Regions from separate parts of the Sporosarcina sp. P3 genome, predicted to be linked through region 1. Evidence: riboswitches for the same ligand, from Rfam matches in the RefSeq annotation. Region 1 holds a riboswitch; each other region holds the start of a gene.

What was found. A riboswitch is a leader RNA that binds a small molecule or an ion and turns the genes downstream of it on or off. The one in region 1 is predicted to bind S-adenosylmethionine.
Region 2: another riboswitch for S-adenosylmethionine. It lies ahead of CSV61_RS05210 (bifunctional homocysteine S-methyltransferase/methylenetetrahydrofolate reductase); the one in region 1 lies ahead of metK (methionine adenosyltransferase).
Region 3: another riboswitch for S-adenosylmethionine. It lies ahead of CSV61_RS14045 (methionine ABC transporter ATP-binding protein); the one in region 1 lies ahead of metK (methionine adenosyltransferase).

What each region holds. Positions count from the first base shown of each region.
Region 1 is NZ_PDZE01000012.1:68,276-78,840, reverse strand. It holds gene CSV61_RS13815 (transposase) at 1-274, shown strand, start outside; gene CSV61_RS13810 (NUDIX hydrolase) at 323-790, shown strand; gene CSV61_RS13805 (alpha/beta hydrolase family protein) at 774-1,565, shown strand; gene pckA (phosphoenolpyruvate carboxykinase (ATP)) at 1,759-3,351, opposite strand; SAM riboswitch class I at 3,529-3,648, shown strand; gene metK (methionine adenosyltransferase) at 3,825-5,036, shown strand; gene CSV61_RS13790 (DUF3891 family protein) at 5,083-5,856, opposite strand; gene CSV61_RS13785 (hypothetical protein) at 5,863-6,480, opposite strand; gene CSV61_RS13780 (YkuS family protein) at 6,680-6,913, shown strand; gene CSV61_RS13775 (TetR/AcrR family transcriptional regulator) at 7,146-7,766, shown strand; gene CSV61_RS13770 (MFS transporter) at 7,763-8,926, shown strand; gene CSV61_RS13765 (Fur-regulated basic protein FbpA) at 8,970-9,134, opposite strand; gene CSV61_RS13760 (YitT family protein) at 9,566-10,423, shown strand.
Region 2 is NZ_PDZE01000003.1:171,892-182,456, reverse strand. It holds gene CSV61_RS05220 (hypothetical protein) at 44-433, shown strand; gene metH (methionine synthase) at 661-4,098, opposite strand; gene CSV61_RS05210 (bifunctional homocysteine S-methyltransferase/methylenetetrahydrofolate reductase) at 4,079-5,938, opposite strand; SAM riboswitch class I at 6,022-6,133, opposite strand; gene CSV61_RS05205 (hypothetical protein) at 6,298-6,495, shown strand; gene CSV61_RS05200 (biotin transporter BioY) at 6,626-7,225, shown strand; gene bioB (biotin synthase BioB) at 7,225-8,226, shown strand; gene CSV61_RS05190 (CtsR family transcriptional regulator) at 8,552-9,022, shown strand; gene CSV61_RS05185 (UvrB/UvrC motif-containing protein) at 9,034-9,585, shown strand; gene mcsB (protein-arginine kinase McsB) at 9,575-10,565, shown strand, end outside.
Region 3 is NZ_PDZE01000013.1:26,898-37,462, forward strand. It holds gene CSV61_RS14020 (carboxymuconolactone decarboxylase family protein) at 256-669, shown strand; gene bluB (5,6-dimethylbenzimidazole synthase) at 936-1,586, shown strand; gene CSV61_RS14030 (glycine betaine uptake BCCT transporter) at 1,975-3,456, shown strand; gene CSV61_RS14035 (tRNA dihydrouridine synthase) at 3,727-4,689, shown strand; gene CSV61_RS14040 (pyridoxal phosphate-dependent aminotransferase) at 4,778-5,944, opposite strand; SAM riboswitch class I at 6,175-6,286, shown strand; gene CSV61_RS14045 (methionine ABC transporter ATP-binding protein) at 6,406-7,419, shown strand; gene CSV61_RS14050 (methionine ABC transporter permease) at 7,412-8,080, shown strand; gene CSV61_RS14055 (MetQ/NlpA family ABC transporter substrate-binding protein) at 8,099-8,923, shown strand; gene sdaAA (L-serine ammonia-lyase, iron-sulfur-dependent, subunit alpha) at 9,008-10,565, opposite strand, start outside.

The DNA of each region.
Region 1 (10,565 bases):
CAAAATGGTGCTCACAGATCCTCACGCTTCGACATGGGAATACAAAGTAGAAGTTACAAGAGAAGCATATCCCGTATTCGAAAAATTATTTTCTCAAATGGAGCAGTTGGAATTTCAAAACTTTTTACGGTCCCATTTACCGTATATTCCGTATCACTATGACCAAGACAATGACAAAGTGGACGTACGTTTGAAGAAGGTCTTCGCCTTGATTCATGAATACACCGATGATGAATCTAAACGTTTTATCGAGCAACTGCCGCTATTTCGTTGAATTTTCATTTGCCTTTCCGCTACACTAGAGGAAAGGACGTGACCCATATTGCTGAAATTTGAAGATTTGCAGGGAGCCAATGTCGAATTGACTTTCGGACCCAATCCACATCATATCGAATCTCGCCATGTTCTCGTTATGATTAAGCACGATAATCACTGGTTATTGACCAAACATCGAATTCGCGGCATGGAGTTCCCAGGTGGAAAGGCGGAGCCGGGAGAGACAATTGAACAAGCTGCCATTCGGGAAACAATGGAAGAGACAGGAGTCACCATAGATAACGTCCATTCATTTGCGGAGTACGTCGTCTTTACTGATCCACCGTTCTGCAAAGCCGTTTTCACAGGAGATATCATACATGTGAAAAAAGACTTTACATTAATGGAAACCGAAGGAGCGGTGTGGATGACAGACGCTGAACTAGACGCCTGTACGGAACTTAGTTTCCATATGAAAGACCGCGGAATGGGCGAACTAAGGAAGTGGGTGGAAGCGAATGATGGAACAAACTGATGGTCAAATCATTCGAAGAAAAGACTATCCTTCCCCAAACCCACATGTAACATTAGAAGAGATCACCTATAGTTCTGATGGCTTGCATGTAAAAGGGTTACTCGCAACGCCAAAAGCAATAGGACGGTATGACGGCTTGCTTTATTTACGTGGGGGCATACAACATGTGGGAATGGTAAGACCAGCCCGAATTGCACAATTTGCGTCCCATGGGCTTGTCGTTTTCGCTCCTTACTATCGCGGAAATCGCGGTGGTGAAGGGAAAGATGAATTTGCCGGAGAAGATCGAAATGATGCAGTAGTAGGAGTGGAAGTACTGAAACAGCAACGTGCTGTAAACTCGGATCGCATTCATCTGTTTTCTTTTTCAAGAGGTGGAATCATGGCATTATGGACAGCTATTATGCGCGATGATTTAACTTCCATGGTGACATGGGCAGGGGTCTCAGACGTGGTATTCACCTACAAAGAGCGACAGGACATGCGCCGGATGATGAAGCGTGTCATTGGTGGCACGCCGAATAATCAACCAGATGCGTATCGCGAGAGGACAGCATTGTTTCGAATGGAAGATATCGATATTCCGACACTGATTATCCATGGGACTCTTGATACGAATGTGTCTTTTGAACAGGCTTTATTGCTGGAAAATGCATTGCGTGATGAGAATAAAGAATTTGAAACTTGGTACTTGGAAGGCTATACGCATTATATTCCTCCTGAAATGAACCGGCAACTTGTGAAAGACGCAGTGGATTGGATGAAGAGGCATTGAGGAGTAAATATAGCAGATATCTACTCTTAACTCGTTGCTCGAGTTGCTATCAGGGTTGAAAGAGGATAAATACTAGCGACTATGTGTTACTAATTTTTAACTTCGTAAAAAAACTCACCTTGTCAAAGCCAAAAGAGATATAAAACCAATAAAGAGGCTGACCAGGATCCTGGTCAGCCTTTTTCATATAAGATTACTTTCTAACGGGTGGTCCGCCTTTAATTGCGATGTCTTCTGAAACGTGTGAGAATTTCTTGAAGTTTTCACGGAAAGCATCAGCTAAACGGTTTGCTTCTTTATCGTATTCGTTTGGATCTTCCCAAGCGTAACGGGGGTGTAAGACATTGCTTGGTACACCTTCGATTTCAAGTGGCATGTTCAATCCAAAGATTTCGTTCTTCTTTGTTTCTACATTGTCCAATTTACCAGCGATTGCTGCACGTACCATTGAACGTGTGTAGCCTAAGTTCATACGTGAACCTACTCCATAGATTCCGCCAGTCCATCCTGTATTCACAAGGAATACTTTTGAACCGTGCTCATCGATTTTCTTTCCAAGCATCTCTGCATATGTTGCTGCAGGAAGTGGTAAGAACGGTGAACCGAAGCAAGTAGAGAATGTTGGTTCTGGAGCAGTGATTCCACGCTCAGTTCCAGCCAATTTGGAAGTGAAACCGCTCAAGAAGTGGTACATTGCCTGTTCTTTTGTAAGAATCGAGATTGGAGGCAATACACCGGAAGCATCAGCTGTAAGGAATATGATGTTCTTCGGGTGACCAGCAACTGACGGTGTCACGATATTATCAATGTTTTCGATCGGATACGCAGCACGTGTGTTTTCTGTCAATGATTTATCATCGTAATCTGGAATACGCGTTTCCTCATCCAGTACTACGTTTTCTAAAACTGCGCCAAAACGAATAGCTCCGAAAATTTCAGGTTCTTTTTCAGCGGAAAGGTTGATACATTTTGCGTAACATCCACCTTCAATGTTAAATACACCATTATCAGACCAGCCATGCTCATCGTCACCAATAAGTTTACGGTTAGCATCTGCTGAAAGTGTCGTTTTACCTGTTCCAGAAAGACCGAAGAATAGAGCTACATCGCCTTCTTCTCCAACGTTTGCTGAACAGTGCATAGATAAGATATCTTGCTCAGGAAGCAAGAAGTTCATAACGGAGAAAATAGACTTTTTCATTTCTCCAGCGTACTCTGTACCACCGATCAAAACGATGCGCTTTTCAAGCGACACCATGATGAACGTTTCAGAGTTTGTGCCATCCACTTTTGGATCCGCTTTGAATGAAGGGGCAGCCAAAATTGTGAATTGCGATTCGTGTGTTTTTAATTCTTCTTCAGTTGGACGGATGAATAATTGGTGAACAAACAAGTTTTGCCAAGCTAATTCATTAATGACTTGGATAGACAGTTGAGAGTCTTTATCTGCGCCTGCAAATCCTTTAAATACGAAGAGTTCATCTTTTACCTTCAAATGATCGATGACTTTCGTGTATAATGAATCAAAGATCTCTTCTGAAATTGGACTGTTCGTGCTACCCCAATCTACTTTGTCCTTAGACACTGCATCTTCAACGATGAATTTGTCCTTAGGAGAGCGTCCTGTATATTTACCTGTACGTGCAGTGATCGCACCGTCAGCAGAAAGTTGTGCTTCGCCTCTTGCTACTGCTTTTTCTGTTAATTCCGCCACAGACGCTTGGATCGTCACGTTGCTTCCACTAAGAAGACTTTTTAAACTATCATCAATTTTTGCAGATATCATGTTTACATACCGTCCTTTGCGTAGTCGATTTATTTTTATCTTGATAAGAATATCCTAATTCGTAAATAGTATAACACATTAAGAATATTAATCTATACTAATGGAAAACTCAAGTGATTTAGGATAAATTATTTGACAAAATCCAAACTTTTTAATACGATGTGACATGAACGGATACTCTTATCCCGAGTTGGTGGAGGGTACAGGCCCTGTGAAACCCGGCAACCTGCAATAGACTTACGTCTAACGCGAAGGTGCCAAACCTGAAGCAAGGTTTAATTCCTTGGACGATAAGAGTGAAAGGTGCTGCGCGTGAAATTTTGCCTTTTACTCATGGATTGAATATGAGTAGAGGGCTTTTTATATTGTCTAGCCCTGAATCCTTATGGTATATGCTTGACGTCTAGGCGTGGAACTTTACCAGGGACTTATGAGAGTACCGTATCATGTTGCTTAATATAGGGGGAAACAAAATGACAAATCGTCGACTGTTTACATCAGAATCAGTTACAGAAGGCCATCCTGACAAGATGTGCGACCAAATCTCAGATGCAATTTTAGATGCAATCCTAATAGAGGATCCCAATGCGCGTGTGGCATGTGAAACGAGCATCACGACTGGACTCGTATTAGTAATGGGAGAAATCACTACGACAACGTATGTGGATATTCCAAAAGTCGTTCGCGATACGGTAAAGGAAATCGGGTATGTTCGTGCGAAATACGGCTTCGATTACGAAACGTCCGCTGTGCTTACATCTATTGACGAACAATCACCTGAAATCGCTGCAAGTGTCAACGTGGCACTCGAAGCACGTGAAGGTTCTATGTCAGATGAAGAATTAGATGCAATCGGTGCAGGAGACCAAGGTCTAATGTTTGGATACGCATGTAATGAAACACCGGAATTAATGCCTTTACCAATTAGCCTTTCTCATAAATTGGCACATCGCTTGGCACAAGCTCGAAAAGAAGAGCTAATTACGTATTTACGTCCTGACGGAAAAACACAAGTAACGGTAGAATACGATCAAGATAATAATCCCGTGCGGATTGACACCATCGTTATTTCTACACAACATCACCCTGAAGCAACACTCGAGCAAATCGAGAAGGATATTAAGAAGGTTGTCATTGATGCTGTAGTGCCAAAAAACTTATTGGACGAGCAAACTAAATACTTCATTAATCCGACTGGCAGCTTTGTTGTAGGTGGGCCTCAAGGAGACTCCGGTCTGACTGGACGTAAAATCATCGTCGACACGTACGGTGGATATGCCCGTCATGGTGGCGGTGCATTCTCAGGAAAAGACGCTACAAAAGTAGACCGTTCGGCTTCTTATGCAGCACGCTATGTTGCAAAGAATATCGTGGCAGCAGGACTTGCTGAGCACTGTGAAGTTCAGCTAGCGTACGCTATTGGAGTAGCGAGCCCAGTGTCGATCTCGATCAATACATTCGACACGGGTAAACTTTCCGAGACTCAATTAGTGGAGTTCGTACGTGAATTATTTGACCTACGTCCAGCGGGAATCATCAAAATGCTTGACCTGCGTCGTCCAATTTACAAACAAACCGCAGCATACGGTCACTTCGGCCGCACTGACATCGAATTGCCATGGGAGCAGACGGATAAAGTGGAAGCATTGAAAGAACGCGCTAGTAAGGTACGTGTGGAACAATAAGTTAATACAATGCAGAAAGAGAACTCATAGTCTCTTTCTGCATTTTTTATTTCCTTGCTGGCGAAATATGAAGAGGGATCATTTCATAGTCTGCCTCTTTATAGGCTACTTGTAATCCTTTATTTTCAATATCTTTTTTTAACACCCTTTTTTGTTTCACTTCCACATCAAACGAACCGCTGAATGGATAATTCTCTACCTTCATCGTGTGCTGATCTGCAAAGTATATTCCAATTCGTCCTTTCGGTAATGAATGGAAGTGATCTGGTGAAGGAATGCCATCACGAAAAAATATATGTTCATTTGCTTTGTCGACACCTGGATCATTCACACAACAATACAAGGAGAAATTGTCTCCAAGCTGAAGCAAAGCGAAATGCTTGTCAAATAATTCTTTAGTGAATCCTTCGACTTCCTTACATAATCGTTCTCGACGACACTGTTCCCCTTCGATAAATAGCTTTGCTTCTTTCTCGTTGTGGCTTTGTATAAACTTTTCATAATGAATACTGCAAAGCATAGCTGCATAGATATCTATATTTTCGACAACATCGATTCCTTGACGATAAAGGACTGTTTTGGGGAGAAGAGGGAAGTCGGTGAATTGAAAGGGTGCAGACTCTGCATCATTCCAAAAAGGCTGTTCGTCAAAAGGAGCCCAACCAATGTCATGGTTCCTAATGGCAGTTAAAACAGAACGGCGCCATTGATCATCAGGAAACATCTCCTTTTTCCAGTGTTTCATTAATTCTTCAGCAAGGTGGGCATGATGATGTTGCTGCACAAAACTGAATGACTTCTCGTATTCACGTACAATCATTGTACTTCATCCTTTCTCATCGGGAGGTGCGCCGTCGTTTTGTATAATTTCTTCTTTTATTTCTTCCTGTAATTTCTCCATTCTTTCCACTTCTTCTTGATACATTTCATCAGCTTCTGTTGTAGCTGGAATAAGTGGCTCTTCATTGAAGTCCACACGTTTTCCATATCGAAGTAGCTCATAAATGATCATACCGTTATTCGGCTTGCCATTTACCGTTTTCATGGGGATCGAGTCAAATAATACAAAATAGAAAGCGTAAAAAATAAAACGGTTCCAGAATGTTTTCGAGTCTTCGAAATAACCATTGGCAATCAGCGCATTCATTGTGAGCGCTACGATTACATTAATCAAAATCGGTCCCGCGTATATACATATATAAGCAAAATTACTTTTTCTCTTTACGGAATCAAAAGAAAACCAGCTATTCACATGATAGTATTTTCGTATATCTAAAACGCCTAATTTAAAAAGTCTGGGCCCAGAACCAATAGTGAGTCTGGCATTTTTCACACCGAAAAGCCCACTAATAACAAAATAACCAGCTTCTCTTAGGAATGTAACGACAGGTAAAATAATGAAAGCAGAAATTACCAAGCCGATGAGGTCTGCTAAACCAAACATATCATGTCGACTCCTTCTATAAGTTCTTCCTATAATGAATCAATGGTGTAATAGTAAAATACCCATTTTCCTCAAAATAAATCGTTTTAGTCGCATTGTTTCATAAGCATGCTAGTAGAAGGTATGTTTAATTTAATGGAGAGTGGGAAATTATAAAATATCAGCAGAGTACACATAGTATTCTAAGGAGGAATAGAACATGGCGAAAATAGCAGTAGAAGTACCATTTGATGACGTGAAAAAAGCATTAGAAGAAAAAGGACATGAGGTGAAGATGTTCGCAAGTGATGAACATCTAAGCGGCTATGACATGGGCGTTGTACGTGCACTAAGCGATGTCAATATCGACCAATTCGACTTCCCGGTAGTGAGCATTGAAGGCAATTCCGTACAAGACATTGTAGAAGATGTTGAAAAACGATTACATCGCTAAAGAATGAATATATTCTATTTAGAACTGAGGGACAAATCCACTAAGGATTTGTTCTTCAGTTTTTTTTATGGAAAATGAAAGAATAAATCGTAAGTGCCTGCTTGCTATGTGTAGTAAAGGTGATTCCGCGTCACGTTGCTTTTAGAAGTTGACAAGTTCCCAATGGAACAGTAAACTGGTCAACATTGACTCGTGAGTCAATCAATAAAAAGAAGTGAGTTGAACAACCTTTATGTCACCCCGAAAGAATGAAAAAATGAAAGAGATTCGCGATACTCGGCAGCATGAATTAACAGAAGCTGCAATCGTATTGTTTGGTACGAAAGGGTATGCAGCAACAAAAATCAGTGATATTACAAACAAAGCCGAACAAAGTCATGGCTTGTTTTATCATTATTTCAAGTCTAAAGAAGATCTGTATGTCAAGATCATTCTGGAGTTACTCTCTGTAATCATCCGTACGGTAGATCAAGCAGAGGAGAAACATGATAGTCCTCTAAAGCAATTAGAATGGCTCACAGAAGTAACCCACTCTGGCTCATTAAGAGATGGAGTGCACCGCCATATCCTGATCATGCAAGCTTTATATTCTGATCATTTATCACAAGAAGTGAAAGAAGAAATTGTAGAGAAATATCGATTCATGGTCGAACGTATTGAGAAAATTATTATAAGAGGACAAATCGCGGGAGAATTTATTGAAGGAGATGCAGAGGAATTGGCTGTATATCATTTATCATTAGTAAATGGTTTATTATTAACAAATGCTCGGAAGATTTCACCTATTAAAGTATCAGCTGACAAAGTATTACGCCAACTTACATGTCATCCAAGACAGGAGGATGACCAATGAAACGCATGTTGAAACCAACGATCATATCTATCTCGATGGCAACAGTTATGGCAGGAGCGGCTATTTCCCCAGCCCTAGGATTGATTGCAGCAAACTTCCCAGAGGCCAGTCCTGTAATGATCAAGCTGATTTTAACCGCTCCTTCTTTATTCATCATCCCATTTACATTTGTCTCTAGTTGGTTAACATCAAAAATACCCAAACGCACAGTTGCTTTGATCGGTTTATTCATTTATGTAGTCGCAGGGGTAGGAGCACAGTTTACTAACACGATTGAAATGTTACTAGCCCTTCGGTTTGTGTTAGGGGCAGGTGTCGGTTTAGTAATGCCACTTGGGATCACATTAATCAGTGATCATTTTAGAGGTCGTGAGCAAGTGAAGATGATGGGTTATAATTCAGCTTTCAGCAATTTTGGCGGAATTGTAACTATGATGCTAGCAGGTTACTTAGCTGCAATTAGTTGGAGAGCTCCGTTTAATGTGTATTTGATGGGTGTTGTGATTTTCATCATGGTCTTCCTATTCTTGCCGAAAGACACTCCGCTTACACAGGATAAAAGCAAACAAAGAAGTAAAATGCCACTGATGGTTTTCGGATACGCAGCAGCTTCTGCAGGTATAATGCTAGTTTACTATTCGGTTGCTACGAATATGGCACTCTACTTGGAGCAAAGCGATATAGGTGGTTCTGCATTGGCGGGAACAGTAATTTCCTTTACAACTGTAGGAGGAATGATTACGAGTCTGACATTGATTCAGCTACAAGATATCCTGAAATCGTATATCATGCCGATCAGTATATTTTTAATGGGTCTTGCATTTACTGGTTTGGCTCTAAGTCATTCTGTCCCACTCATTTTAGCATGCACTTGCATAATTGGTTTTGGACAAGGAATTTTGTTCCCGATGATTAACGTTAAAGCGTTGAGCTTAGTCAATCCTCTACATAGTGACCGTGTGATTGCTATAGTGTCCAGTTCGATTTTTATTGGTCAGTTCAGCTCGCCTTTACTATTAGACGGCATTGCAAGTTTAGCAGGCTTTCCCACAATCCGTTTTCAATACTCCGTGATAGGTATTGCGCTAGGCATCACGGTGTTACTACTCATTTTATTTAAGGTTTTCAGAAAACCTAAAATGTCGACAATGGAAGCATAAATAAAAAATGAGACGTACCCAATTTGGCACGTCTCATTTTTCATTACATTTGAATGTCGTTTTGTCCGAATGCTTCATATTCCTGCATTAATGATTGAAGCGGTAATTCGTACAGTTGTTTTCCATCAATTTTAAATACCCCATTTAAAACGAGCTCTTCAATCATTTTGTCTCGTTTTGATTCACTTACCTTTTTGTTTGTTTCCATCTCACATTTCCTCCTTGATTCCCCCTCTAACTATAGCCGTTATTTACCTGAATTAAACTGTATATTACATAGTTGGAACTTTCGGACTGCTCCATTCAATTGAGTAAGTTATTTCGATAGTATAGTAGGGACTTGTGCTTGATAGTAGGTGCAAAATAGGATGAAGAGAAGATGCCTATTTTGTCACACGGGGCTCAGAAATCCTAGATTCATTGGAGTATTATCTAATTTGCGAAATGATTCAATAGACGGTGAACGTCAGTAGTAACACAGTAGGTGGGAGATGGATGACATCTTAAGAATAAAGAGATGAACTGATGCATTCGTAGTTATTTTTTTATATTAAAAGAGGCTTAGGGGTACCATTATGAGGGAAGAATAGATATAATCTAGGTCGTGCATAAATTTGTTATTTACCATAGGAGGTCGCTATGTTTTTTATTGAAGCAAAACGTGTGGCGGTTGTTATTTTAGGCTCGCTACTAATGGCTTTATCATTAAATTTCTTTCTAATCAATGCCAATGTCTATGCGAGTGGGTTTGCGGGTGCAGCCCAGTTAGTTTCAAGTGTTTTGAAAGATCATTTGGATATAACAATCAGTACGGGTATTTTATTGCTAGTATTTAACATACCGGTCTTCATTCTCGGTTGGTTTAAGGTAGGAAAAGGTTTCACGATCTACAGTGTGTTATCTGTTGCGTTCGCTACGCTATTCCTCGAATTATTGCCATTGCGCTCTATGTCAGACGACATTATGCTGAATGCGGTATTCGGCGGAGTGCTGGCAGGTGTAGGCGTAGGGATCTCCTTGAAATTAGGGGCCTCTACGGGAGGCATGGATATCGTCGCGATGATTCTATCTCGTATGCAAGATAAACCAATCGGTGTATACTTTTTAGTGTTAAACGGGATTCTAATCGTATTCGCAGGTATTTTATATGAACCTGAAAACGCACTTTACACAATGGTCGCGCTATACGTGACAACGTCAGTCATTGACATGATTCATACACGACATGAAAAAGTCACCGCGATGATCATCACACGAAATGCAGACGATCTCCAACAGGCGATTCATCGTCAAATGGTACGAGGGATCACTATATTACCAGCTAAAGGGGCTTACTCAAAAGAAGATAAGAATATGCTGTATGTCGTCATCACGAGATATGAGCTATATGATTTAGAACGGATTATCAGCGAAACAGATCCGCAAGCCTTTACTAATATCGTACAAACAGTAGGGATCTTCGGTTTCTTTAGAAAAGAAAATGAGAAGCTAACCTAGGTCAGGAAATTCACGATAGATGTTCTTTCTATTATTTCACTTGAAGACAAGCTCTGTAAAAGGAGTTTGTCTTCATTTTTATATGCCAGAACTTTACTATAAAGATAGTAACCAAATAACCCCATTTCATTTCTTGTTTTAT
Region 2 (10,565 bases), on a different contig from region 1:
AATCGATTAGCTTGCATGTAATAGGATATAAGGAGGTGGAGAAATGAATCAAAGACATTGTGGAATGTCAGGTGGACATCATCAGCAAGGGTGGGGACAACAACCACATCACGGGATGCATGGTCAGCACGGTATGCAAGGCGGACAGCATCATGGTTTCCAGCCTGTTATATGCCCGCCACAGTATCGATTTAACGATTGCTTCACTAAGCAAGAAATGCCATTTATTCATCCGATCGTGAATGTAAATCGTCATCACGTGGTCGGTGTACCGCAACATTACTATACAGAAACCACTGAAGACGTTATGGGCTCTACTATTATGCCAGGAAGAGGCCCAGGATTTGGACCAGGAGCGGGACCGGGATTTGGACCAGGAGCAGGAGGTATGTGGGGTGGCGAAGGTTGTCACCGTCGTAGAAGATGTCGCTAATCGTTTTATAATATGAACAATCCGCCACCTCTAGTATGTCAGAGATGGCGGATTGTTTTAGTTCTCTCAACGCTTGTCGGGTCTACCCGGCGCTCTTAGCATTTGGGTCATCCAGCTTCAAGCGCCAGACTCTCGGGACGTTTCAGCACTACCAAAAAGGCAAGGAGCGCCTTTTGGGTAGTTCTTCCAACGCCTGTCGAGTCAACCCGGCGCTTTCAGCATTTGGGTTATGCGTTAAAGTATCGTGCATCAGGGTGCGCGAAAACGATTGCTGATACAGATGCTTCCGGTTCCATCATGAATTCTTCGGTTAGGATGACACCGTGATCTTCCGGTTTGATGAGTCGGAAGAGTTTAGCTTGGTCTTCTAAATTTGGACAAGCAGGGTAGCCGAATGAGAATCGCTGGCCTTGATATTTAGCTGCGAAACGTTCAAGCATCGTAAAGTCTGTTGGATCAGGGAATCCCCATTGGTCACGGATTTCTTGGTGAATCCTTTCGGCAAAGCCTTCTGCTAATTCCAAAGCAGTTGCTTGGAATGCATGACTTTCGAGAAACTTTCCTTCTGCCTTCAGCTTATTCGCATAATCGCGAACGCCTTTACCGGCAGTCACTTGCATGAATGCAACATAGTCCATTTCACCGCTTTGTACTGTTTTCAAATAGTCAGCCAAGCAGAGGAATGGATCCTTCTCTTGGCGAGGGAATGTAAATCGTTCAATTTCAGTTTTTGAATCTTCTGGATCATAAATGATTACGTCATCGCCATCTGCCTGGGCAGGGAAGAATTGATAAATACCAGAAGCTTTCATCTGATCGGACTTTAAGAACTCAGTTACCATCTCGTGAAGTTGTACTGCCCGTTCCTCTTTTCTTTCGAGCATTTTATCGACATTTCCACGTAGACCTAAGTGGTGTCCAATCAGTGTACGCATATTTACATAAGGATGTAAGTGGGCAACCGAGTAATCTTTCACGACCCGTCTACGTAAGTCAGTTGGGGTGAATACAGGAACGTCAGTGCGTACCGTTTTCACAGGACGCGGCTTTACTGCAACTGCTGTAGAACCTCGACTTGCTTTAATCGCGTCATTCGTCTCGCGTTTCTCAATACTATTCGCTAATTCTTCAAGTAACGCTCCTTTGTCAGTACTTTGAAGACGATTTGCTAAATCAAGACCTTGCATTGCGTCTTTTGCAAAAATAACTGGGCCATCGTACTCGGGGGCGATCTTCGTTTCAGTGAAGCGTCTCGTTAAAGCGGCACCACCAACCATTACGGGCGTATCGATTCCTGCTGCTTTAAAGTCTTGTGCCGTTAATACCATCTGTTGCGCAGATTTTACGAGAAGTCCCGACAGTCCTACAATATCTGGTTTTTCTTTACGGATCACTTCAATTAGAGAAGCTGGAGTCACTTTGATTCCGATATCAATTACTTTAAACCCGTTATTACTTAAGATAATCTCTACGAGGTTTTTTCCGATATCGTGTACATCACCTTTTACTGTCGCTAGGATAATCTTGCCCTTCCCGCTATCGTCTTCATTCTTCTCCATGAATTGTTCAAGGTAGGAAACAGAAGCCTTCATGACTTCAGCACTTTGCAGAACTTCCGCTACAATCAGTTGGTTATCATTGAATAAACGTCCAACTTCAGCCATTCCCTTCATTAAAGGACCATTGATGATATCGAGTGGTGCGTCGTATGTCTTCAAAGCTGTTTCCAGGTCAGGAATTAAACCTTCTTTCGTCCCTTCTACTACGTAGTACGCGAGACGTTCAGGTACTGTTTTCGGTATATCATCTTCTGACTTCTCATTTTTCTTCCCACGATAGAAATCCGTGAAGTCTGCTAGTGTTTCATCTGTAGTGGAAAATAGCAAGTCGTTCGCCAGCTTGATTTCAGCTTCGGGAATCGAAGCAAAGCGCTCAAGTTTCTCTGTATTGACAATTGCATAATCCAGACCTGCTTGTGTACAGTGATACAAGTATACAGCGTTCAACACTTCGCGGCCGACGGGAGGTAACCCGAAGGATACGTTGCTGACACCGAGAGTCGTTAAGGTGCGTGGAAGTTTTTCCTTGATTAATCGTATTCCTTCAATTGTTTCCACGGCTGACCCGATGTATTGCGCATCACCGGTACCGACAGGAAAGACGAGTGGATCAAAAATGATATCCTCCGGCGGGATCTTCCATTTATTGACGAGTAAATCATAGGAGCGCAACGCAACTTCCAGCTTACGTTCTCTTGTCACCGCCATTCCAACTTCATCAATCGTTCCGACAACGACAGCTGCTCCGTACTTTTTCACTAAAGGAAGTACGGCATCAAAGCGTTCTTCACCATCTTCCAAGTTGATAGAGTTAATGATTGCTTTACCTTGCGAGAACTTCAACGCTTCCGCAATGACATTTTCATCCGTAGAGTCAATGACAAGAGGAACTTTGACTTTTTTTACGACTTCTTTCATGAAGCGAGTCATATCGTACAATTCATCACGGTCAGGGTTTGCGAGACAAATATCCAATACGTGAGCACCACGTTTTACTTGTGCGCGTGCGATTTCAGAAGCCTCTTCAAATTTTTCTTCTACAATTAATTGTTTGAACTTACGTGAACCGATTACGTTGGTACGTTCACCAATTAATAACGGACGCAATGTATCGTCGTAAAGTAACGGTTCGATCCCTGAAACGGCATGGCCATGAGAAACCTCAGGCATTTTGCGCGGTGCTTTATCTTTTACGACCTCACGTATTGCGCGAATATGATCAGGTGTTGTACCACAGCAACCGCCAACCATGTTTAACCAACCTTTTTCAGCGAAGCCTTCCAGTTTTTTCGATAGAGATTCAGGGGACTCATGATAATGTCCTTCTTCATCTGGCAATCCAGCGTTTGGATAACACGTGACATAACTCGTTGCTAAGTCAGATAATGAGCGCAAGTGGTCGGTCATGAATTCAGGACCTGTCGCACAATTCAAACCGACCGAAAGAGGGTGCACGTGTTCAATGGAAATATAAAACGCCTCAATACTTTGTCCTGCAAGTGTTGTACCCATCGGTTCGATCGTTCCTGAGATCATGATAGGAATTTCGCGTCCAAGCTCTTCAAACGCCTTTTTAATACCAATTGTTCCGGCCTTCACGTTCAACATATCCTGACTCGTTTCCATCAGTATTAAGTCACTGCCCGCTTCTATAAGCGCTTTAGCCTGCACATAAAAGTCGTTGGATAGTTCATCAAATGTAATGCCGCCTGTAACCGAAAGTGTCTTTGTCGTGGGGCCAATCGCACCTGCGACAAAACGTGGCCATTCCGGTGTGGAAAACTTTGCTGCACTCTTTTTCGCAATCTCTACAGACTTTGCATTAATTTCATCTGCCCGATGCCCGAGTGAAAATTCATTCAATACAAGGGGGGTACCACCAAATGTATTCGTACAAATGATATCTGCTCCAGCTTCTAAGTACTCATCGTGAATTTTCTCTAAAACATCCGGGCGTAACACACTCATGTATTCGTTACACCCATCGTATTCTTCTCCGCCAAAGTCTTCCGTTGAGAAATTTTCCGCTTGCAGCATCGTCCCCATCGCACCATCAATGATCAGGATTCGTTTATCTAGTTGCTCTTCAATAGGATGTCTCTGCATGTGTTAATTCCCTCTCTTTCTGCTGGTCTATTTCCTTAATGTGTTCATACAACTCTAATGTCATATCGTAACGAAGGAATGGTGTGATGAGATACAGCCCATTAAAATACTGAGCTGCTGTATCAATCAATTCTTTTGCGATTTCAAGACCCGTTTCGGTTGACTTTTCACGGTCATCTCCGCACTCACGCATTCTATCCAACACCTCTTCTGAAAGCTTGATACCGGGTACTTCGTGATGCAGGAACTCGGCATTTCGTATATTGGTTAGCGGCATGATTCCAATGAAGATCGGTGTGTCCAAATGTTTTGTTGCTTCATATACCTCGATAATCTTTTCTTTCGTATAAACCGGTTGCGTGATGAAATAGTCGGCACCCGCTTCAATTTTCTTCTCGAGTCGCTGTACGGCGCGATCGATTACACGTACGTTCGGATTGAAAGCTGCCGAAATAGAGAAGCTGGCTTTCTTGCGCAACGGTTTTCCGGAGAATGAAATTCCTTCATTTAACTTCTTGATTAATTGTAATAACTCCATGCTGGATACATCATAGACACTTGTGGCACCAGGGAAGTCGCCAACTTTTGTCGGATCGCCTGTTACAGCTAGGATATCGTGAATGCCTAATGCATCGAGTCCCATCAAATGTGATTGTAAGCCAATTAGATTATGATCGCGGCATGTCAAATGTACAAGTGGGCGGATATTATGTTGCATCTTAACGATTGAACCCATCGCCATGTTGCTAATGCGGGGAGAAGCAAGTGAATTGTCCGCCATTGTTATAGCGTCAACGCCTGCGTCATATAACACATTTGCCCCTTTGATATAACCTTCAGTTTCCAAGTGGCGTGGTGTATCTAGTTCTACAATCACCGTGCGCTCTGTTTTGGCTTTTTCGTGAAGGGGTTGATGTTTTACAGGCCTTGCTTCATGAATCACGATAGGCTTTGCCGGTTGCACAATCTTTTTTGTAATAGGTGCTAGCCGCGCTAACTGTGTTTTAGCTGCTTTAATATGCTTAGGCGTCGTTCCGCAACATCCGCCAATCAACCGAACGCCTTGATCACGAAGTAATACGGCAGCGCGTCCAAAGTATTCTGCTTCAGATTCATAGACAATACGTCCATCTTCTACATCCAAAAGACTGGCATTTGGATAGGCGGATAAAAATGCCTTGTCAGGTAATGTAACATTATCGAATGCTTGAATCGTGTGGTAAGGGCCTAAGCGACAGTTGACGCCTACGATATCTGCACCGAGAGACTCGAGTTGATGAAGTGCATCGTTTAATGAAAGCCCATTCTGTAAGACACCCGGATCATGCATAGAAACTTGTGCAATCAATGGAACGTCCGTGATTTTCTTTAACGTGGTCACAACAGACGATAACTCTTCAAAATCATAATACGTCTCTAATAGAAGTCCATCAGGGTCACCTGCTAATAAAGCATGGGCCTGTTCTAGTACGACTTTCTCTATTTCGTTTAATGTAGCATCGCTTTTACGTATGCCGCGTACGCCGCCAATTGTTCCAAGTACAAATTGCCCCCCAGGCGCTGCTGCACGCTTTGCAATTTGAATGGCCGCTTTATTGAATTCTGTTACATGACTTTCTAAGCCATAGCGAGCTAATTTGTTCGCATTCGCACTGTAAGTGTTTGTCTGGATTATATCTGCGCCGGCTGCGATATAGTCTTGGTGAATTTGCTCTATAATTTCAGGCTTTTCTACGTTTAGTTCTTCATAACAGTAATCAATTCCGTAAGAATATAAAATAGTCCCCATTGCACCGTCTGCCGTTAAGACATTTGTTTGTAGCTTCTCTAGCAATGACATAATCCCATCTCCCCTTTGCTTTTTCTAATCAAAAAAAGCCTTCAAGTATAGTAGAAGGCTTTGTAATCTCAATGACTAGTTCCCTCTCATCTTTTCAGAGTGTCAATTTGACAGACTGCTGGAAGTAGCACCTTGCCTAAATGGCTGGTTGCTGAAGCGTCGACGGGCCAGTCCCTTAGCTTCTCTTGATAAGATTTGTTTCTTATTCAATTATTTTGATTATTCTAACCACATCATAGCCGCTTTGTTGGATATCGTCAAGTGAATGTTTGGTGAAGTTCCGTGTGCAGAGTTAGAGCGTAGAGAAATTGCGGCATATATGCTAAAATCAAAGAAACAACTCGAAAAGGTGAGGAACTATGCGATTCTTTAAATACTCATTTCCGATCGCTGTTCTTGTAGGTACACTTGCTTGGATTATGTTAGGTAACAGTTATGAAGAAGTTGCTTATGATATGCGTGTGTACATTACAATCGCAGCTGCTATATTTAGTGGTTTACTCTCAAGCGTTTTATTTCGTAAAGAAAAAGAAGAACAGATTGATGAGAAAAAATAGGCTGTCAGCGTTGCGCTGCAGTCTTTTTTTTATTCATTTTTATTAGTTAACTTAAAAATAAATAGTGTTGACATACGGTGTGTTAACCATTAATATTTTTAAGGTAACTAATATAAAAAGAGGTGACATAATGGCAACAGCAACAGAGAGACGACCGGTAAGTAGATTCAGTGCCTTAACTATTGTATACAGCGGGATGTTTGCATCTTTAATGATGATTGGAGCGAATATTACATCCTTCGTGCCGTTTTTAGTAGTTGGTGGTGTACCGATCACTTTGCAAACGTTTTTCGCCATCTTATCAGGACTATTACTGGGTAGTCGTCTAGGTGCATTATCTATGACAGTATATATGTTAATAGGACTAGCAGGCGCACCGGTTTTCGCTAAGTTTTCAGGCGGCTTCGGTCAAATTTTAAGTCCGACGTTTGGCTTTATTCTTACTTTCATCCTAATTGCCTATGTAGCGGGAAAGATTGTGGAGCGAAATCAGACCCTACCTGCTTTTATTACCGCAGCGCTAGTCGCCACAGCAATCAACTACATACTAGGTACAAGTTGGATGTATTTTGCGTACAAGATGTGGGCGGCTGCACCCGACGTATTTACTTATAAGATCGCATGGCTATGGATGATGCCCCCACTGCCGAAAGATCTAATTTTAGCCGTGCTGTCAGGCATATTTGCGTTCAGAATATCCAAACACTTGAAAGTGAGGCGTGCACTATAATGTATTACCAACAACTGGCCACTAAAGTACTGGAAGGACATGTGTTAACTGACGAGGAATCACTCGCTATATTAAACAGCCCAGATGAAGATTTGCTATTATTGCTACACGCGACGTACTCGATTCGATCGCATTACTTCGGAAATAAAGTAAAGTTGAATATGATCATTAATACGAAATCAGGACTATGTCCGGAGAACTGTGGTTATTGCGCCCAGTCCATCATTTCAAAAGCACCTGTCGAAAAGTACGCGATGATGAAATCAGAAGAGATACTTGAAGGTGCGGAGCGTGCGGCTGCCAATAAAGCAGGCACCTATTGCATCGTCGCAAGTGGACGGGGGCCGCGTGACAGTGAACTAGACATAGTCATTGACTCTGTTAAGCAAATTAAAGAAAAGCACAAAGGAATGACGGTATGTGCTTGCCTAGGAATTTTAAAGCCAGGACAAGCAACTCGTTTGAAAGAGGCAGGAGTAGATCGTTACAATCACAACATAAACACATCTGCAGAACATCACGAAAGTATAACCACATCCCATACATATGACGATCGTGTACACACTGTAGGACTTGCCAAAGAAGCGGGCATATCTCCTTGTTCAGGCGTCATCGTCGGTATGCGGGAAACAAAGCAAGACATTATCTCTATGGCGCGTAGCCTACGCGAACTGGACGCAGACTCCATACCTGTAAATTTCCTACATGCAGTTGATGGAACGCCATTAGAAGGAACATCAGAACTAGACCCACGCTACTGTCTAAAAGTTTTGTGTTTATTCCGCTACATCAATCCTAGCAAAGAGATCCGCATCTCAGGTGGACGTGAAGTGAACCTAAGAAGCCTGCAACCATTAGGCCTTTACGCCGCAAATTCCATCTTCATCGGTGACTACCTCACAACAGCCGGTCAAGAAAACGATCAAGATCAAAAAATGCTTGAAGACATGGGCTTCGTAGTCGACCTCGAGCCGTTGCGCAAAGAACCTATTACTATATAAATAAAAAACGAATCAATAGTTGTAGACAGTGACTGAAGACAATCCGCTATAAGGATCTGTTCTTCAGTCTTTTGTTATTCATTCAGTATTCTATTCAGGAAGATGGCGATGGTTGACGGTAAGTAGAAAGCATTCATCTTATTTTTTGTCTGATGACTAATTGAATAATTAATAGCCTGATGTGACAACCTAGCAATAGGTTTCCTTTTAACATAATAAGGTATACATACAAACAAATGAATTGCATCCCGCCTAATTTCTGCGATACAATCAAGTCAAAGATAGTCAAAGTCAACTAGATGAGCGAGCGAAAAGAGGTGACGAGATGCGTAACATTTCTGACATTATAGAAGGATATTTGAAGTCGATTATAGAAGAGGAAGATAGCGCTTCTATTGAAATCAAACGAAATGAGATTGCCGAAAAGTTCCAATGCGTACCATCACAGATTAATTACGTGATCAAAACTCGGTTTACCGTCGAGAGAGGCTATGCTGTTGAGTCTAAGCGAGGAGGCGGAGGCTACATTCGGATTTACAGGGTGCGTACCAACTCCCGCAAAGACTTACTTGAACAGGCGTTAGAAATTTTAGAGAATGAAGCATCATCTACTATGGCGGAAGATGTCATTATCCGTTTAATTGAAGAAGAAGTCATTACAGAACGTGAAGCTAAACTGATGCTTGCTGCAGTAGGCCGGGCTACTTTGCGTTATATGTTACCTGAGCGGGATGCGTTACGTTCGCGTATTCTTCGCGCTATGTTAGTTACATTAATTTATGAAGAGATAGAATGAGGTGAATTTCAATGCTTTGTGAAAACTGCAAAGAACGACCAGCTACTGTAGTGTTTAAACAAGAAACATCAAATGATGTAATAGAGCGTCATTTATGTGATAAATGTGCATTTTACTCACAAACATTTTCTTTCAGTCCGGATCAAGAACCGTTATCAATACAACAATTTTTAGCACATTGGTTGGGTGGTTCAGAGTTATTTCCGGAACAAAAAGCTGATGAAAGATTACCGGATGGTCCGAAGTGTCCGAGCTGCGGGTTGACCTTCCATCGTTTCCTCGATATCGGGAAGTTTGGTTGTGCGGTATGTTATGAAACATTCAAGGGGCAGCTGCCAAGAGTGTTTGCCAAACTGCATAATGGGCATACCCAACACCGTGGAAAGATCCCCGTATCACTTAATGAACGTTTTGCTTTAAAGAGGAAGCTTGAAGATATCCGTACGAAAATGCAGGAAGCTGTAGAAAACGAACGTTTTGAGGAAGCGGCAACTTTACGTGATGAGGCCAACCAAGTGAAACAGCAACTGTCCGATGGAGGTGATGATCAACATGTCATTTGAAAAATTCATCAAACAGGAACTGACAGGTTGGATGGTGGCGGAAGGTGAGCATGCTGACATCGTCTTGTCCACAAGAATCAGACTAGCTCGCAACTTACAGGATTATCCATTCCCTATAAGTGCCACGCAAGAAGATGCAAACGACGTAAGCAAGGCATTGAACCAAGCGGTCGAGACGATGCAGGATGATCACTTTACGAGTATTACAATGGAAGATTTATCACCGCTTGAACGGCAAATTTTAGTTGAGAAGCATTTAGTCAGTCCACAGTTGATCAATCCTAAAAAACACGGATCCGTTTTGCTGTCAGAAGACGAAACGATTAGTATTATGGTGAATGAAGAAGACCATATTCGCATTCAATGTATTTATCCAGGCTTTCAAATAGATCAGGCATATGAACAGGCTGATCAAGTAGATAGCGAACTTGAAGTGAATTTGAACTATGCTTTCGATGAAACATTTGGCTATTTGACAAGTTGTCCATCCAACACCGGTACGGGAATGCGCGCGTCAGTCATGATGCATTTACCGGCACTAACTATCACGAAGCAAATCGAAAGAATAATACCTGCGATATCCAGACTTGGAATGGTCGTGCGTGGAAGTTATGGAGAGGGCAGTGAAGCGCTAGGTAACATTTATCAGATTTCTAATCAAATCACACTCGGCAAATCAGAAGAGGAAATCTTGAAAGATTTAGAGAGTATTTCAAAACGCCTGATTGCACACGAAAAGAAGTCACGTGAATTATTATTGGCTAAGTCGGAAGTTCACTTGGAAAATAGATTATTCAGGTCACTCGGTACACTGACCCATTCGCGAATCTTGCCGTCAGCCGAAGCGGCAAAATGTTTGTCTGACGTCCGTTTGGGTATAGATTTAGGTATCATTGAAAATATTGATATGACAATTTTGAATGAATTGATGATTTTCATGCAACCAGGTTTTCTGCAACAATATGCGAAAGAAGAATTAA
Region 3 (10,565 bases), on a different contig from region 1:
TTCTTTTCAGTATAAACGATTGGAAGGGTTTCTAGTAATAAATCCCGATACCACTTTTAAAATTACTAATTAGAAAAGCTAGTTATTGCACTTATATATTGAGCTAGAAGCCTATAAAACTATAAGTAGTCAAAAAAATTTGATTTTATTTAAAGTTTGCTACACTAGTAGTATGACCGCTAGTTAAAAATACAAAAAATGTTCACGTCCAGTCGTGATGGAATGGCGGCTACTATAATCAAGGAGGTTTTTGAAATGGCGGAAGATCGCTATAAACGTGGTTTGGAAAAGTTAATGGAACTCACGTTATCGGGTGAAGATCACCCAGCAGGTGAGATGGAAATTGGCGAGAGCTTCAAAGATGTAGCGCCCGATTTGACTAAGTATGTTGTGGAGTTTGCATTTGGTGATATTTATTCGCGACCTGGATTGGATAATAAACAGAAGGTCCTGACGACGATCACGGCTCTTGTAGCACAAGGTAAGCCACAAATTCAGATGCATATCAAAACAGGTCTTGATGTTGGTTTGACACCGGACGAGATTATCGGCTGCATGATGCACCTAATTCCATACACAGGATTCCCGAGTGTGCTGAATGCATTATCCGTTGCGCAAACAGTATTTGCAGAACGTGGAGTATCCATTACGAAAACAGATGAGAAGTGAACCTATTTATTGTGAATAGTATATAGAAAAGTGGTTTCAACTGGAGATTGGAAAAATAGTTGAAACCACTTTTCTATTACTTGAAAGTAGACAAACAATTTGATTGTTCGAATAAAGTGGGAATAGTATGTATAGCGAATTGAATATATATAAGTAGTACTTAAGCAAACCTGTCTATCTTTATATAATTTCATTATAATGAATCCATGATGGTCTATAACGAACAGCAAACTAATTGGCGTATAAGTCTAGAGGAGAGATGTCATATGTTTTCAGAAGAAGAAAAAGATGCAGTCTACAAAGTGATTTACAACAGAAGAGATGTGCGAAGTTTTTTGCCGACACCCATTCCCGAAGATGCGATACATAACATACTAAGAGCAGCTCATCATGCACCTTCAGTTGGCTTCATGCAACCGTGGAATTTCATTATCGTTTCGTCTGATGAAACGAAAGAAAAGTTGGCTTGGGCAGCAGATAAAGAAAGGCGTGCGCTAGCGATTCATTATGAAGATGAGGGAGAGAAAGAGACAAAGTTTCTTGGCTTAAAAATCCAAGGACTAAGAGAAGCACCTATTACGATTTGTGTGACATGTGATCCTACGCGTGGTGGCTCACATGTGTTGGGACGTAATTCCATTCCTGAAACAGACATGTTATCGACTGCTTGTGCCATCCAAAATATGTGGTTAGCGGCATGTGCGGAAGGCCTAGCGATGGGCTGGGTGAGCTTTTATAAAAAGAATGATGTACGCGATATTTTGAATATACCACCCCATGTTGAACCAATTGCTCTTTTGTCTATTGGTTACACGGAAAGTTATCCTACTGCACCTATATTGGAAACAGCGAATTGGGAGAAACGGCGAAGTTTGGATGATTTAATTTTTACCGATCAGTGGGATCACAAATACTAATTTACAGATGCATTAAACTCATGAACATCATCTATCATCAGCTACTTTAAAGCTGATGGTGGATGATGTTTTAGTTAGACTAACACGAGTAGTAATGTTGCAAAGTAACACACAGTCATAACTGAAGAAAAACAGTGTCCAATCTATGATTAGATAGGTAGAAGGTCATTATTAATTCATTCAGTGCGATGAGTCTGGTGTGAGTAATGTGGTTGAAATTACACTTTTTTGTTATATCCTGTCTATGTTTGTCGTGCTTTATGAATAAATAAAATAACTCATTAGATATCCCTCTCTTTTTTTTGCCCTTTGCCTTCTTTGTAAAGTATATGTATAGTATATAATCGTTCATTAGACGAACAAGTAACCTAATTTTGAAGGGAGAAACATGAGAAAAATATCAAATGTCTTTTACATTACAATTGCATTGATCATCATCACGGTAGGATACGGCGCTTTTGCATCGGAAAGCTTTGAAACCTTTACAATGAATGCAAAGAATTTCGTCGCATCTTCATTTGGATGGTACTACTTGCTGTTGCTTTCATTATTACTATTATTAAGCATTTTCTTCGTTTTTAGTCCGTACGGTAAGATTCGACTTGGCAAAGATGCTGACCGACCTGAATTTTCTACGGTCACGTGGATTGCTATGTTGTTCTCAGCAGGAATGGGTATCGGATTAGTGTTCTATGGAGCAGCTGAACCTTTGTCACATTTCATCAATCCCGCAACAGAAGATCCAAACACCGATGAAGCCTTTAAGGAAGGATTACGTGAATCATTCCATCACTGGGGACTTCATGTATGGGCGATGTATGGAATAGTCGCTTTATCCCTCGCTTATTTTCAGTTCCGTAAAGATGCACCTGGTTTAATTTCAGCAACATTGAAACCGATTTTTGGCAAGAAGATGGATGGTCCATGGGGGATATTCGTTGATGTTCTTGCAGTCTTTGCTACCGCGTTCGGCGTTGCAACAACTCTCGGTTTCGGTGCTGTTCAAATTAATGCAGGGCTGAATTATTTGTTTGGGGTTGAAATCGGGACATTCTCACAGTTTATTATTATCGCCATTGTCACAGTGTTGTTCATCATTTCTGCTTCGACGGGACTCAGTAAAGGAATCAAGTATTTATCCAATACGAACTTAGTACTGGCTGTGATCCTTCTTGCATTTGTCGTTGTGTTAGGACCGACATTGTTGATATTCAATATGTTTACTGAATCACTTGGTGGGTACGTAGGAAATTTGGTTCAAATGAGTCTTCGTACAGCACCACTTAATGAAGGTAACCAGCAATGGCTGTTTGACTGGACAATTTTCTACTGGGCTTGGTGGATTTCGTGGGCACCGTTCGTCAGTATGTTTATCGCACGTGTCTCAAAGGGCCGCACGATCCGAGAATTCATGGTGGGCGTACTTCTTGCACCTACATTACTTTGTGCATTCTGGTTCTCTACGTTCGGTACGACAGCTGTCGATATGCAGCGCAGTGGAATAGCAGACATCGCAAGTTCCTCGTCTGAGCTAGTGGTCTTTGAAATGTTTAACGAAATGCCTTGGTCATTTATCATTTCGATCATTGCCATTCTGTTAATTGCATCATTCTTCGTGACTAGTGCTGACTCCGCAACGTTTGTGCTCGGTATGCAATCGACGTACGGATCATTGACACCGCCTACTAGCGTGAAAATGATTTGGGGTGTGATCCAATCGTCCATTGCATTGATCTTGTTGTCAGTTGGTGGCTTGGCTGCCTTACAAAACACGATTATTATCGCCGCCTTACCCTTCTCGTTCGTCATGTTATTGATGGTCATTTCTTTAATGAAAGAGTTGCGCAGAGAGAAGCCGAAGCGTAGATAGTAGTTTGATTTGGTAAAAAGTATATGAAGCCGTTGCTGTCAAAAGCAGCGGTTTTTTTAATAGTAAGCGATGTAAAGCGACTATATTTGATGAATTAATCAACATCGACGTAAAAAGTTCGATAATAAATTTTGAAGGTAGCTCAAAGAAGTGGAATTCATCCGTGTATTTTTTGTATAATGGTAGGACTGGCATCTGTTAGTGTTAGGTATATATCGAACCATTTTTGTACGCAGGTGCAAGTTATGAAGAGAGGATTTGAACGTAACGATGAGTACTAATTTTTGGCGTGATCTACCACGGCCATTTTTCATACTAGCACCAATGGAGGATGTAACGGATGTAGTTTTTCGCCACGTAGTCAGCGAAGCTGCACGTCCAGATGTATTCTTTACGGAATTTACCAATACGGAAAGCTTTTGTCATCCAGAAGGAATCTTCAGCGTGCGCGGACGTTTGGCATTTACAGAAGACGAACAGCCAATCGTCGCTCACATTTGGGGAGACAAGCCTGAACATTTCCGCGAGATGAGTATTGGGATGGCGGAGCTTGGTTTTAAAGGGTTGGATATTAATATGGGGTGCCCTGTCCCGAACGTTGCAACAAAAGGTAAGGGTAGTGGTTTGATTAACCATCCTGAAACCGCCGCGGCAATTATTCAGGCTGCAAAAGCTGGCGGATTACCTGTCAGTGTCAAGACGCGTCTTGGCTACACGGATATCGAAGAATGGCATACATGGCTTCGACATGTACTGGAACAAGACATTGCGAACTTATCGATCCATCTCCGCACGCGCAAGGAAATGAGTAATGGCAATGCACATTGGGAATTGATTCCGGAAATCAAGAAGCTTCGCGATGAAATAGCGCCTAATACGCTGTTGACGATTAATGGTGATATTCTCGATCGTCAAATGGGTCTGGAGCTTGTGGAGAAGTACGGTGTAGATGGGGTTATGATTGGACGCGGCATTTTCAACAATCCATTTGCCTTTGAGAAAGAGAAGAAAGAGCATGATTATAAAGAGTTGCTAGATCTTTTGCGTCTACATCTGGATCTTTTTGATAAATATTCGACAGAGCTAGAACCGCGACTATTTAAACCGCTACGTCGATTCTTCAAAATTTATGTTAAAGGATTCCGCGGAGCCGCTGAACTTCGAAATGAATTAATGAATACGAATACTACAGATGAAGTGCGGACATTACTGGATACTGTAGAACTCGATTAATATACTTTATAAAAGCCTCCTTACATCCCAGAATTACTGGGATGTAAGGAGGCTTTTTGTATAATAGATATGATCAAATCGCATAAACTTACTTAAATAAGCCGAGCTTTTCAATACGGCGAATCGCTTCTTGCATGCGTTCTTCACTTTCCAGCAATCCGACACGAATATAACCTTCCCCGTGAACGCCAAATCCGTTTCCTGGCGATACAGCGACATCTGCTTTATCTAGTAATAAATCGGCGAAGGTTTCGCTTGTAAAGCCTTCTGGGACAGGTAGCCAAGCGAAAAATGAGCCAGTAGGAGCCGTTACGTTCCAACCGATGCGTTCACATTCCGTTAGCAAAACTGTCAGACGACCTTCATAGAGCGCAACTAACTCCTCAACGCATTGTTGTGGGCCTGTCAATGCTTCAATTGCGGCACGTTGCACTGCTGGGAAAATGCTAGTGAATAAATGATCTTGCAATACATTTAAAGCTTCTATTATTTCAGCGTTACCGACTGCAAAACCAACACGCCAGCCTGCCATATTATACATTTTGGAAAGAGATAGCATTTCAATACCGACTTCTTTTGCTCCTTTAGTTTGTAAGAAACTAATTGGTTTATTGCCTTCAAAACCAATGCCACCGTATGCAAAATCTTGTAAGACCGCAATTTGATTTTCTTTGGCAAAAGCTACAGTCTTTTCATAAAACTCCGGTGTTGCTGTGACACCTGTTGGATTACTAGGATAGTTTAGGTACATTAATTTCGCATCTTTTTTCTGTTCATCTGTGAGTTGATCATAATCAGGTAGAAATTCATTTTCCTTACGTAGCGGCATTGTATCGTATCGAATACCCGCTAAGCTCACACCTGATAAGTAATCAGGATAACCAGGGTCTGGCAGCAATAATAAGTCTCCTTCATTCATGATGGCTAAAGGAAGTTCCACGACACCTACTTTCGTGCCACCGAGTACCGCGACTTCTGTTTCGGGATCAATTGTGACACTGTATTCACGCTGATAGTATTCAGCTACTGCTTGTTTTAAAGCAAATGTCCCTCTAAATGGAGAGTATCCATGGGTCGCTGGATCTTCAACGGCTTCTTGCAAAGCTTTAATAATATGAGGAGGTGTTGGTTGATCAGGATTTCCACGTCCTAGATTAATTACATCTCTGCCTTCATCCATAGCCTTTTCTATTTTATTTAATAGCAGTGTAAAGAAATGCGGAGGGAGATTTTGTAATCGGTTGGACAAAGCCATAGTCTATTCCTTCTTTCTTTAATAGGGTATTTTCGTTAAGTATACCTAGATCATACTAGAATTATCAATAGAAGGATGCTTATTTGATTCCAGATGATTGTGAATATTGCGCAATAGTAAAATAATCTTGATAGAAAAAGTCGGGTATTCTGCCAACTTGTCATTATTCGCCTTGACAGTTTTGTAAATTCAGATTAGTATATGTTTTACGCATATAGTTTAATAGCAATCTCTTATCAAGAGTGACTGAGGGAAATGGCCCGTTGAAGTCCAGCAACCCCTTGTATGAAACAAGGAAGGTGCCAAATCCTACAGCATGGTTTTCCATCTGAGAGATAAGCTGAGAATATTTCAGTAATTCTTTCATTTAGAAAAATGAAAGAATTTTTTAATTTAAAGAGGGATGTTCGTACCGACTATTAGTTATGATTATTTACTTGAATGTAGAAAGAAGTGAGAACATGATCCAAATTCAACATTTGTCTAAAGTATATCAGACAAAAGAAAAAGTGGTAAAAGGTGTAGATGATGTCTCACTAGATATCGAGACTGGAGAAATATTTGGTATTGTCGGTTATTCAGGGGCGGGAAAAAGTTCTCTTATTCGCTGTTTGAATTTGTTGGAAAAACCAACGAGCGGCACAATTTTAATTGATAATGTAGATTTAACGAAACTAACAGGGGTACAACTGCGACAGGCGCGCTTGAAGATCGGAATGATTTTCCAACACTTTTATTTAATTAGCCAAAAGACGATTTTCGAGAACATTGCATTTGCTTTACAGGCAGCAAAAATGCCATCAAATAAAATAGAAACACGTGTAATGGAACTTCTTGAAATGGTGGGTCTATCTGATAAACGCAATGTATATCCTGCACAGTTGAGTGGTGGACAGAAGCAACGCGTTGGTATTGCGAGAGCTCTAGCCAATAATCCATCGGTCTTGCTTTGTGATGAAGCAACATCCGCGTTGGACCCTAACACAACGATGTCCATTTTACGATTGTTGAAAAAGATCAATAAAGAATTGAATATCACCATTGTGTTAATCACGCATGAGATGAATGTAGTAAAAGAGATTTGTGATCGCATGGCGATTATGCAAAGTGGAAAAGTAATTGAAGAAGGACAAGTATATGACATCTTTTCTAATCCAGTCCAACCTTTAACAAAGGAATTTATTAGCAGTGTAGTGTCTTACGATATACCTGAAACTGTCACGTCCACTTTGATTGGTACGCTGATCAAGATCACATTTAAAGGTGAAGTAGCGATGGAGGGTGTGATTTCCGATACGATGCAGAAGTATAGAGTCAAAGGAAACTTCTTGCACGGGTCTATTGAATATATTCAAGAACGAGCACTTGGAATTTTCTTAATGGAATTGCAAGGTGAGCGTGAAGAAGTAGAGCAAGCAATTGCATACATACGCAAACAAAATGCACAAGTGGAGGTGATCCGACAACATGTTTGATCTATCTCACATTATGGAACTCATGCCGGATATTACGAAAGCATTTGGTGAAACCCTTTATATGATCGGCATATCGCTTACGATTGCATTGATTATTGGGTTGCCATTAGGAGTTCTGTTATTTACAACAGATAAAGGATTATTTTTAGAGAACCGTGCAATTAATTCAGTAGTTGGATTTTTTGTTAATATTATTCGATCCATTCCATTCATCATATTACTTGTAGCCCTGATACCTTTGACGAAACTGATTGTTGGAAGCACGATAGGGCCAGCAGCAGCAAGTGTATCGCTTTCCGTTGCAGCTATACCTTTCTTTGCAAGGATCGTTGAAACATCAATGCGTGAAATAGACAAAGGAGTTATAGAGGCAGCAATTGCAACGGGTGCGTCGCCATGGATGATTATTTGGAATGTGTTATTACCTGAATCAAAGTCTAGTATTATCCAAGGACTTACACTGACATTAATCAACTTAGTTGCCTATTCAGCAATGGCTGGATTTGTTGGCGGAGGCGGAATTGGAGACTTGGCAATTCGTTTTGGCTATTACCGATATGATGACAGTATTATGCTAGTCACTGTCGCCATTTTAATAGTGCTCGTGCAGTTGATTCAATTTGGTGGAGATCGTTTTTCAAAAATGATAGATAAAAGATAATAGGGGAGAGATGAATTAATGAAGAAACTAGTACTTGCATTCATTCTTACTGCACTGGTTGCAACATTAGCGGCTTGTGGAGGAGAAAAGTCCACTGAAAAATCGGATGATGATAAAAATCTTCGTTTTGGTGCAACAGCGGGACCTTATAGTGATATGCTGAAAAAAGCAATTCAACCGGGACTTGAAGAAAAAGGATATACGGTTGAGATCACAGAATTCAGTGACTATATTCAGCCGAATATTTCATTAGACAGTGGAGATATAGATGCGAACTTATTCCAAAACATTACGTACTTAGAAAACTTCGAGAAAGAAAACAATATGGAACTCTCTGAGTTGATTATCGTGCCGACAGCACCTTTAGGTATCTATTCAAATAAATATAAGTCTCTTGAAGAGATTGAAGATGGATCCACCATCACTATTCCGAATGATCCAGTGAACGCTGCGAGAACATTATATGTATTGGAAGATGCAGGGTTAGTGAAAATGGATGAAGAAATAGATCAATTGACGGCATCTGAAAAAGATATTACAGAGAACCCGAAAAACTTAGTCATTCAGCCGGTTGAAGCGGGACAATTACCTCGTTCGGTTGAGGGGGCTGATTTAGCTGCGGTACCTGGAAACTTCGCCATTGCAGCAAATATGGATTTGTTAGAAGCACTGGCTTTAGAAGATATGCCCGATCGGTTCCGTAATGTGGTAGCTGTGAAAACAGAAAATGTAGACAAGCAATTTGCGAAAGATATTATTGAAGTAGTTGAATCTGAGCAGTTTTTAGAAGTAATTGAATCCGAGTTTAAAGGATTTGGTAAACCAGCTTGGATGGAAAAGTAATATTCAATTGAATAATGGCATGACAAAAAGCACCAAACTCGAAGACGATAGAAAGCGTCTTCAAGTTTGGTGTTTTATTGTACGTTAATCTGTCTCTACTAATACAATATCATCAATAATTGGCACGTCGCGCTTTAATTCTGTAAGCATTTCTTCGTCTACAGAGCCATCGATTTCGCAAATCGTAATAGCAGGACCGTCTATTGCAAAACGTTCATTCGCCATACGCGCAATATTCATGCCTTTTCTTGAGAGAATACCTAAAAGATCTGCAATAACACCCTTTTGATCGGTATGGCGGATCAAGAGTGCCGGACGTTCGCCAGAGAATTTTAACGGATAATCATCGAGTTCCTGCACTTCGATTTTACCTCCTCCAAGTGAACTGGCGAGAACTTTTATTTTGTTCGTTGGTCCTGTTAATTCGACGAGCACAGTATTTGGATGATAGCTGCCAAGTACACGATTTGTAAATTCATATTCTAGTCCTGTTTCGGTCGCAAGTTCTATCGCGTTCGGTATTCTTTCATCTGTCGTATTGTACCCCATGACGCCAGCCAGAAGCGCCAAATCGGTACCGTGTCCTTGATAAGTAGTGGCGAATGAACCCATTAAGGAAAACTTCGCATGTATAGGTTGTTCGTTCAATAGCTGACGGGCAACATTTCCAATTCGGACAGCTCCAGCAGTATGTGAACTAGATGGGCCGATCATGACTGGGCCGATGATTTCATAGGCGCTTTGGTATTTAGCAGGAGCACCAGTACTTTTTTCTTTTGGTTCTTCTTCTTTACCGAATACTCGGGTTTTCAGTTTTTGACCTGTAGGCGTACCAGCAAGTCCTCCGATTCCAGTTTCGCGCAGTGACTCTGGCATGTTCTGTCCTACTTCATGCATGACGTGAATCACTTCATCAGGAGGAATGATACTCACAACGCCCGCCATTGCCATATCTGCGGCAGCTTCAGCCGTAATAGCATGCAATCCATTTCGAATGATACAAGGGATTTCCACTAGCCCTGCGACCGGATCACAGACAAGACCCAAAGAATTTTTCAATGCGATGCCTATTGCATGACCGACTTGGTCAGGCGTACCGCCAGCCAGTTCAACTAATGTTCCTGCTGCCATTGCTGTAGCAGAGCCGACTTCCGCTTGGCATCCTCCTGCCGCTCCTGAAATGGAAGCGCGATTTGCGATGACTAGCCCTAGTGCAGATGCTGTAAACATAGATAAGACAATTTGTTCGCGGGTGTACTTCCCGCTATCGAGCGCATGAACGAGAACCGCAGGTAAAATTCCTGCTGAGCCTGCAGTAGGTGTGGCGACGATTCGTCCCATGTTCGCATTTACTTCTGATACAGCCAGAGCATTTGCAGCGGTATGCAAGGTAGATGGATGAACAAATGAATTCCTTTTTTTCGCATAATCATATAAGCGCTGTCCGTCGCCTCCTGTTAAACCTGTACGGGACATGACAGATGTAGTCGTGCCTTTACGAACTGCTTCTTCCATCACTGTAAACTGCGCTGACATTTTCTTGATGATAATTTCTCTCTGCATGCTTTTTTGCTTGATTTCAGACTGAATCATTAACTCGTAAATCGGTGTATGATCCTGTTTTGCACGCTCGATCAGTTGA